Regions from separate parts of the Paenibacillus sp. J31P190 genome, predicted to be linked through region 2. Evidence: riboswitches for the same ligand, from Rfam matches in the RefSeq annotation. Region 2 holds a riboswitch; the other holds the start of a gene.

Region 1 (3,597 bases), on a different contig from region 2:
AGGAGCAGCTGCCGATGCAAAACTGCTCCTTATTCATTAAATTAAAGTTCTTAGCTGAACGGAAACTGTTTTTATTAATTCAGAGAACAAGGATGTTGACTGACATAATGTAAAATTTCCGTTTCATTCAATGAAGCTAAAATTTATACAATGGAACAAACTCATTATACTATATATTAACATTATTTACCATTTGTATCCAATATATATTTACTGTTCTATCTATTTTTCTTTACTTTAATAGATAAAAAAGGAGCTGCCGCGAAGCAAGCCCTTCAACTATAATCTTTCGTAAACGGAATCGCTATTTTTCGAGTATTACGAGAGAATGAACTGTATTCACTCCTCCACCTCCCATAGAACTCTGACTTACTACTTTCCATCCCTGGGATAACAATTCATTTAATTCTTCTAAATTATTTCTTTTGTCGGTCAAGTAACTAACAATTATTGCTTTTTGCATAATACACTCACAACTCCCTTTTAAACATATCTTAATGAAGCTATAGATCTCTGTTAGGGTGATATATTTTGTATAGCTTCAAACAAAAAAGATTGGATATTCTCAACATTTTTATCTATGGGTATAATAGTATCCAAAATTAATTCTCCATCAAAAAACTCTTGACCCAAATCCTTATAGTGTTCTTTTAGCTCAGATAAATTAGTTATTAATTGGTTAGGTAATGGATTGATGCTTCGTTTATCAAGTCTTTCTGACCAGGTTGATTCATCACTGCAGATACAATGTATCAAAAAGCGAAAAAGAACATCGAAGCAGATTTTGTTTCTTGAACCGTGCTCTTTAACGAAAACAGCAACAGAATCGTAAATATCATCCTTATGCAACACGGGTACTTTGAGTCTCTTACCCCAAGTTTTTAATCTATATCTTATTTCAGCTTCCTTGAAAAAGACTCCAAAAAATGGAAAAAAGTTCAAAATCAGTTGAATAAAAGCTAATAAAAAATACTTTTTGCAATTAAATATTTCTTTTCGAATTAGTTCCCTATTGGGAATCATACCCACTTACTAATTGAAAATATTTTTAGACTTCAACTCACTCATGAGTATATGGATGTTAATAGTAAAGAGTGAATTTCCTTGACATCAGAGTGCTTTATAGTATTATAAAAATAATCGAATATGTTGATTTTTCTTATCAAGAGTAGGTGGAGGGACTAGCCCGATGAAACCCGGCAACCGACAAACCTTTGTTAATCAAAGGAATGCACGGTGCTAATTCTTGCGGAAACGCTGTGCAAAGCGAATCTGGGAGATAAGAGTGAGGATATGACTTTGAGTTCTTATGACCTTTCTCTGATTCTAGAGAAGGTCATTTTTGCTTTCATGAACTAATTTAACTTGTTTAAAGGAGGGACAGGATGCCGTTCACGATTTCTAACAATTTTACGATGGATGAAACTGTTGAGTATCACCAGGATATCCATCCCCTTCGTAGTGCATTGCTAAAATTGAAAAATTCGACGATTGGTCTTGAATCCTTGCAGCAGTGCAAGATTACCCGCATAGAATGTTTTCGATTTGACAATGAGCTTACAGAGAAGCTGCAACTTGGAGACAAGACAGATATCTGCGGGCTAATTGCTATTACCACAACTACAGGAGCAGTTGGCTTAAGGGATTTTGCGATCCCTTGTAAAACCCTGAAGTGCGATTTAACTATGTGGGTTGCTCTTTTTCAGCGAATGAAAGGTCTGACTTTAATGGAATGTATGAACTACACTCAAGTAAACCAAGAGGCATGGGGACCCGTGAGATTAGAATTAATTGAGTCGGCATTAATGGATCTAATAGGAAAAGTTGTACTGACATTAAAAGACAACAAGGATAAAAGATACATTTGGGATCGAGCATACTTATTTGACCATACGCAAGCGTACATCTCATTTTAAGAAAAACATAATCATTTCAACCAAAAAATAAAATAAACCTAGATATATCAATTTATTGATTCCTCTAGGTTTATTCATAAGGTCTCATAGGGTCAAGGATTGGATTACTCCCTCCCGTTTTGTTTGACAATCATTTTGTATTTGAAATGTACAGTTTCACCTACGGTCGGTCTTTGTCAATCGTCAGCTATAGACTGATGATAACTAAAAAAGACACCCAGAATAAGGTGTCTTTTTCCAATCCTGTGGACCTTTTATACAGGTTATTTACACAGGAAACATTCAATGTTCTTGAATGTTCAACGGATTCAATGAAATCGTATATCGTTTTCCTTTCACAGTTAGAAATTCACTCCTAATCAAAGCATCGATCTGAACGCTGCAAAGCCCTCCAGAATGAGAATAAATCTCCGCTTGAACAATTTCGCCCTTATTCCAACTTATGTTCACCTCGAATCCTCCGCGTGCCCTCAAGCCTTTAACGAAGCCTGTCGGCCAAGCATCAGGCAGAGCGGGAAGCAAGTGAAGATATCCTTGATGGGATTGCAGCAGTAGTTCAGCAATTCCTGATGCAGCTGCAAAATTACCATCAATTTGAAACGGGGGGTGAGCATCAAACAGATTCGCATAAATACCCCCAGTTTGGTAATTTTCCGTATCATCTTTAACAAGCCTAAGCAGATTGGCAATTAGGCTATGCGCCCGATTTCCATCGCCAAATCGGGCCCATAATCCCACTTTCCAGCCGAGACTCCATCCCGTCCCCTCATCTCCGCGCCTATTCAAGGATTGCTGCGCTGCAGTATATAGCTCTGGTGTTGTATGCTGTGTCAACTGACGGCCAGGATAAACGCCGAATAAATGGGAGATGTGCCTGTGATGCTTATCTTCGTCCTCGAAATCCTGGGACCACTCCTGAAGCTGGCCATATTTGCCGATTTGCATCGGAAATAAGCGACTTCGTGCATCATCCAATTCTTGACGGAAGTCAGCATCCACTTGCAAAATAACTGATGCTTCCATACAGTTCGTAAACAAATCCCAAATGATTGACAGATCCATGGTGGCTGCCACGCTAACGCCGGCTTTTCCTTCTGCGGTCACAAATTTGTGTTCCGGAGAAGTAGATGGCATGGTAATCAAGCGTCCAGAACCGTCATCTACCAACCAATCCAGGCAAAAAAGCGCTGCTTCTTTCATAATAGGATAAGCATAACTGCGCAGGAAAGTGTCATCTTTGCCAAATGCATAGTGCTCCCATAAATGCTGTGTTGTCCACGGTCCACCCATCGGCCATAATGCCCAAACGGGATCTCCATTACCATAATCGCCGACAGGTGAGGCTTGGCACCAAATATCCGTATTATGATGTGCCGTCCAGCCACGAGCCCCATAATGTACATCTGCCGTTTTCTTTCCGTTTTGTGACAATCTTCCGATAAAACTGAGAAAAGGCTCATGGCATTCCGCAAGATTGCAGGTTTCTACCATCCAATAATTCATTTGTGCATTGATGTTAAGCGTATAGTTGCTGCTCCACGGCGGCCGTATTTCTTTATTCCAGATGCCCTGCAAATTAGCCGGTTGTGTGCCTGGACGAGAGCTAGCAATCATCAGATAACGGCCATAATGAAATAAGAGCTCGACCAGTCCGGGATCCTTGGCCCCATATTCGGATATC
Region 2 (3,597 bases):
CATACATGCCTATGCCCAATGCACCCATGAACGCCAACACAATTTCATCGCCATGAGCCACATGAAGCCCGAGAATGTTATCAAAATTCATTCCGAATACGCCGGTAATGAACGTCAAAGGCATGAAGATCGTCGAAGTTGCTGTGAAAACGCGCATGATTTCATTCGCTCGGTTAGCGACGCTAGACTGATAGGCTTCTCGTAAGTTACCCATGAGATCGCGCAGCGTATCAAACGTATCCACGATCTTTACGGCATTTTCATAAATGTCTCCGAAATATTTTTGCAGCTGATGGTCAATCAGTCTAAGCTCTTTCTTGCCAAGTGTTCCAATGACATCGCGCTGAGGAACCAGCACTTTTTTGAGCCATAGAATCTCTGAACGAAGACCGATAATTTCATTCAAATGCGACTTCTTCGTTGCCACCAGGATGTCTTCTTCCAGCTTTTCAATCTTGGCCTCGATACGGTCACCGACCGCCACATAATTATCGACGACAAGATCGACCAGATGGTATAGGAAACGATCGGCGCTGTTTACTTCCTCTTCCCAGAGAAAAGGTTTCAAAGCTCGAAGTTCATTAATTTTTTGTCTAGTAACGGTAATAATGACATGTTTGCTTAGAAATAGATTAAGTGCGCGAAGGAAAATTTCTTCATCATCAAATCGAATACTATTAATAACGATAAAATAATGGGAATCGTAGAACTCAATTTTGGGACGTTGTTCCTCTTCGCTTAAGCAATCCTCCACGGCCAAATCATGAAGATGGAACAAAGGTTGAAGGATCTCTAAGTCCTCTACCCCTGCATCAATCCAATAAAAGCCTCTTTCTGGAGGTGTTAGGGCGACAGTCACGTCATCAACCAACGTAAAAATGCCATTCTGAACCCACCGTGTTTTCATCTGATCCACCCCTTTGAATGGAATCAGCCGGTTAGTTCATCATTTAGAGCAAGGCTCCGGATGAAGGAATAACCGACTGCATTCCTACACTATTAAATTGTTTAAGATCCTTGCAGGTTCTACTCCTCGGTTCTCCGTCCAAACGTATGCCCTCCTTTTTAGTCCGTGTCGAATACTTGTCTAGTATAACCCTTCATATATCACGTTTCAAGCCATAAAAGTTTGCAGAAAACTGGTAAAGTGTTGTTAAGATAAAGTATGGGAATAACGCTCAGTCGGTGTCAAAAAAATAGCCGCCATGCTTACATGGCGGCATTTAAAATTTTGTTTTTAATTTCTTTGTAAATCTCAATTAATTCAGGATCACTGCGCTGCAGCAATTCTTCCTCACTGTTTGCACCGTAGATACGGCATAACAGGGCTGCAGCATCCTCTGCTTGCTGAATGGTTGGTTTTGTGGTTTCAATCAGAGTGAAAAATCGGTTTAATGAAGCAAAAGCGGAGAAGTTATCGATCGTTTGGGTTGACATAGGTGACCTCTTTTCATGAGATATGATTTATTAGTAAAGTTTTGTTATATATATTAGTGTTTTAATATCATATAACCCGTTTTTAAGATGGCTTAAACATTATTATTTGAGACATTTTGTATCAACCGTATCCTAAGGGGACAAACCGCTGCAAATTCTTTCGCTTGACAAGTGTTTCATGCCTTGACTTTGGGTGAATTTATAGTATGATAATTTTAATCGCATACGTTACATTTTCTTATCAAGAGTAGGTGGAGGGACTAGCCCTATGACACCCGGCAACCGACAAACCTTTGCAAGCAAAGGGACGCACGGTGCTAATTCTTGCGGAAACGCTGTTTAAAGCGAATCTGGGAGATAAGAGAAGGACATTGACTTTGCTTTTCCATGGCCTTTCTCTGATTCCAGAGAAGGTCATTTTTGCATTTATTACCCATTTTCACCCATTTAAAACTTATGAAGAGGAGTGAACAGGATGCCGATCAAGATTCCTGACAACCTGCCTGCCAAAGAAATTTTAAACCAAGAGAACATCTTCACCATGGACGAATCTGTCGCGTATCACCAGGATATACGTCCACTTCGGATTGCTTTATTGAATTTGATGCCGACCAAAGAAACGACGGAAACGCAGCTGCTGCGCTTAATCGGGAATACGCCATTGCAGGTGGAATTCGTGCTTCTGCATCCTAAAACTCATACTTCTAAGAACACTTCCGTCGAGCATTTGGAAATGTTTTATAAAACATTTGACGATATTAAAGATGAAAAGCTGGATGGCATGATAATCACAGGTGCTCCTGTCGAACAGATGGAATTCGAAGATGTGAATTACTGGGAGGAATTGACGCAAATCCTGAATTGGAGCAAGCACAACGTCACCTCTACCTTGCATATTTGCTGGGCAGCTCAAGCTGGCTTGTATCACCATTTCGGTGTGCGAAAGTTTGCGCTCGAGAATAAAATGTTCGGCGTATTTCCTCATACCGTTCAGGTACCGAATACCAAGCTGCTGCGCGGCTTTGATGAAGTCTTTCATGTACCGCAATCGCGTCATACGGATATTCGTCGTGAAGACATTGAACAATGTCCGGATTTGGAGATTTTATCGGAATCTGAGGAATCTGGTGTTTATATCGCTGCAACGAGAGATGGGAAGCATATTTTCGTAACAGGACATTCGGAATATGATGCTTGTTCATTAAAATGGGAGTACGATCGGGATGTGAGTAAAGGGCTTTCAATTGATATCCCCAAAAATTATTACCCGAATAACGACCCGAGTAGACAGCCTTATAATACTTGGAGAGCGCATGCAAATCTCCTGTTCTCTAATTGGTTGAATTACTATGTCTATCAAGAAACGCCATTTGAACTGAATGCTAACATCAACGAAAGCTTGGCAAGCTCGCAATTGTAATTCGAACCCATAACCCTGAGGAGGAACTCCCTTTGTTGAAAATCGAAAGTCGTCTCGCCCAAATTGGCTCTATTGAAGAACCCGTTACTGGAGCTATCAGCTTCCCAGTCTACCAAGCTACTGCGTTCCGTCATCCGAAGCTTGGGCAAAGTACAGGATTCGACTATGCACGTACGAAAAGCCCGACACGCAAGGTGCTCGAAGATGCTATTGCTCAGCTGGAGTCAGGAGATGCGGGCTTTGCATGTTCCTCAGGAATGGCTGCGTTGCAGACTATTTTTGCATATTTCAGTCAAGGAGATCATCTGATTGTTTCCTTGGATTTATATGGCGGTACCTACCGTCTGCTTGAGAAAATCATGTCGCGCTTTGGTGTGACCGCTACGTATGTAGACACGAACGATTTAGATGGATTGGAAGCGGCTTACCAGTCAAATACCAAAGGGCTTGTCATTGAGACACCGACGAATCCGCTGATGATGATTACAGACCTTGAGCTTGTGTGTACATGGGCTCGTAAGAAAGGTATCGTATCGATTGTCGATAACACCTTACTAACGCCGTATCTTCAACGTCCAATTGAGCTTGGTGCTGATATCGTCATTCATAGCGCGACCAAGTACCTCGGCGGTCATAATGACGTGCTCGCTGGTCTCATCGTGACCAAGGGCAAAGAGCTCTCCGAGCAGATGGCTTTCCTGCATAACTCCATTGGTGCCGTGCTTGGACCGCAAGACAGC

The links. Region 2 has a riboswitch for S-adenosylmethionine ahead of metA (homoserine O-acetyltransferase MetA). Riboswitches for the same ligand answer to the same signal wherever they lie in the genome.
Region 1: linked by a shared signal. The riboswitch ahead of AC58U0_RS29390 (hypothetical protein) and the one ahead of metA (homoserine O-acetyltransferase MetA) in region 2 are both predicted to bind S-adenosylmethionine.

Annotation. Positions count from the first base shown of each region.
Region 1 is NZ_JCAUAS010000023.1:43,390-46,986, forward strand. It holds gene AC58U0_RS29385 (hypothetical protein) at 517-1,023, opposite strand; SAM riboswitch class I at 1,157-1,286, shown strand; gene AC58U0_RS29390 (hypothetical protein) at 1,386-1,916, shown strand; gene AC58U0_RS29395 (glycoside hydrolase family 95 protein) at 2,199-3,597, opposite strand, start outside.
Region 2 is NZ_JCAUAS010000012.1:48,756-52,352, forward strand. It holds gene corA (magnesium/cobalt transporter CorA) at 1-907, opposite strand, end outside; gene AC58U0_RS20880 (hypothetical protein) at 1,210-1,437, opposite strand; SAM riboswitch class I at 1,673-1,801, shown strand; gene metA (homoserine O-acetyltransferase MetA) at 1,913-2,857, shown strand; gene AC58U0_RS20890 (aminotransferase class I/II-fold pyridoxal phosphate-dependent enzyme) at 2,893-3,597, shown strand, end outside.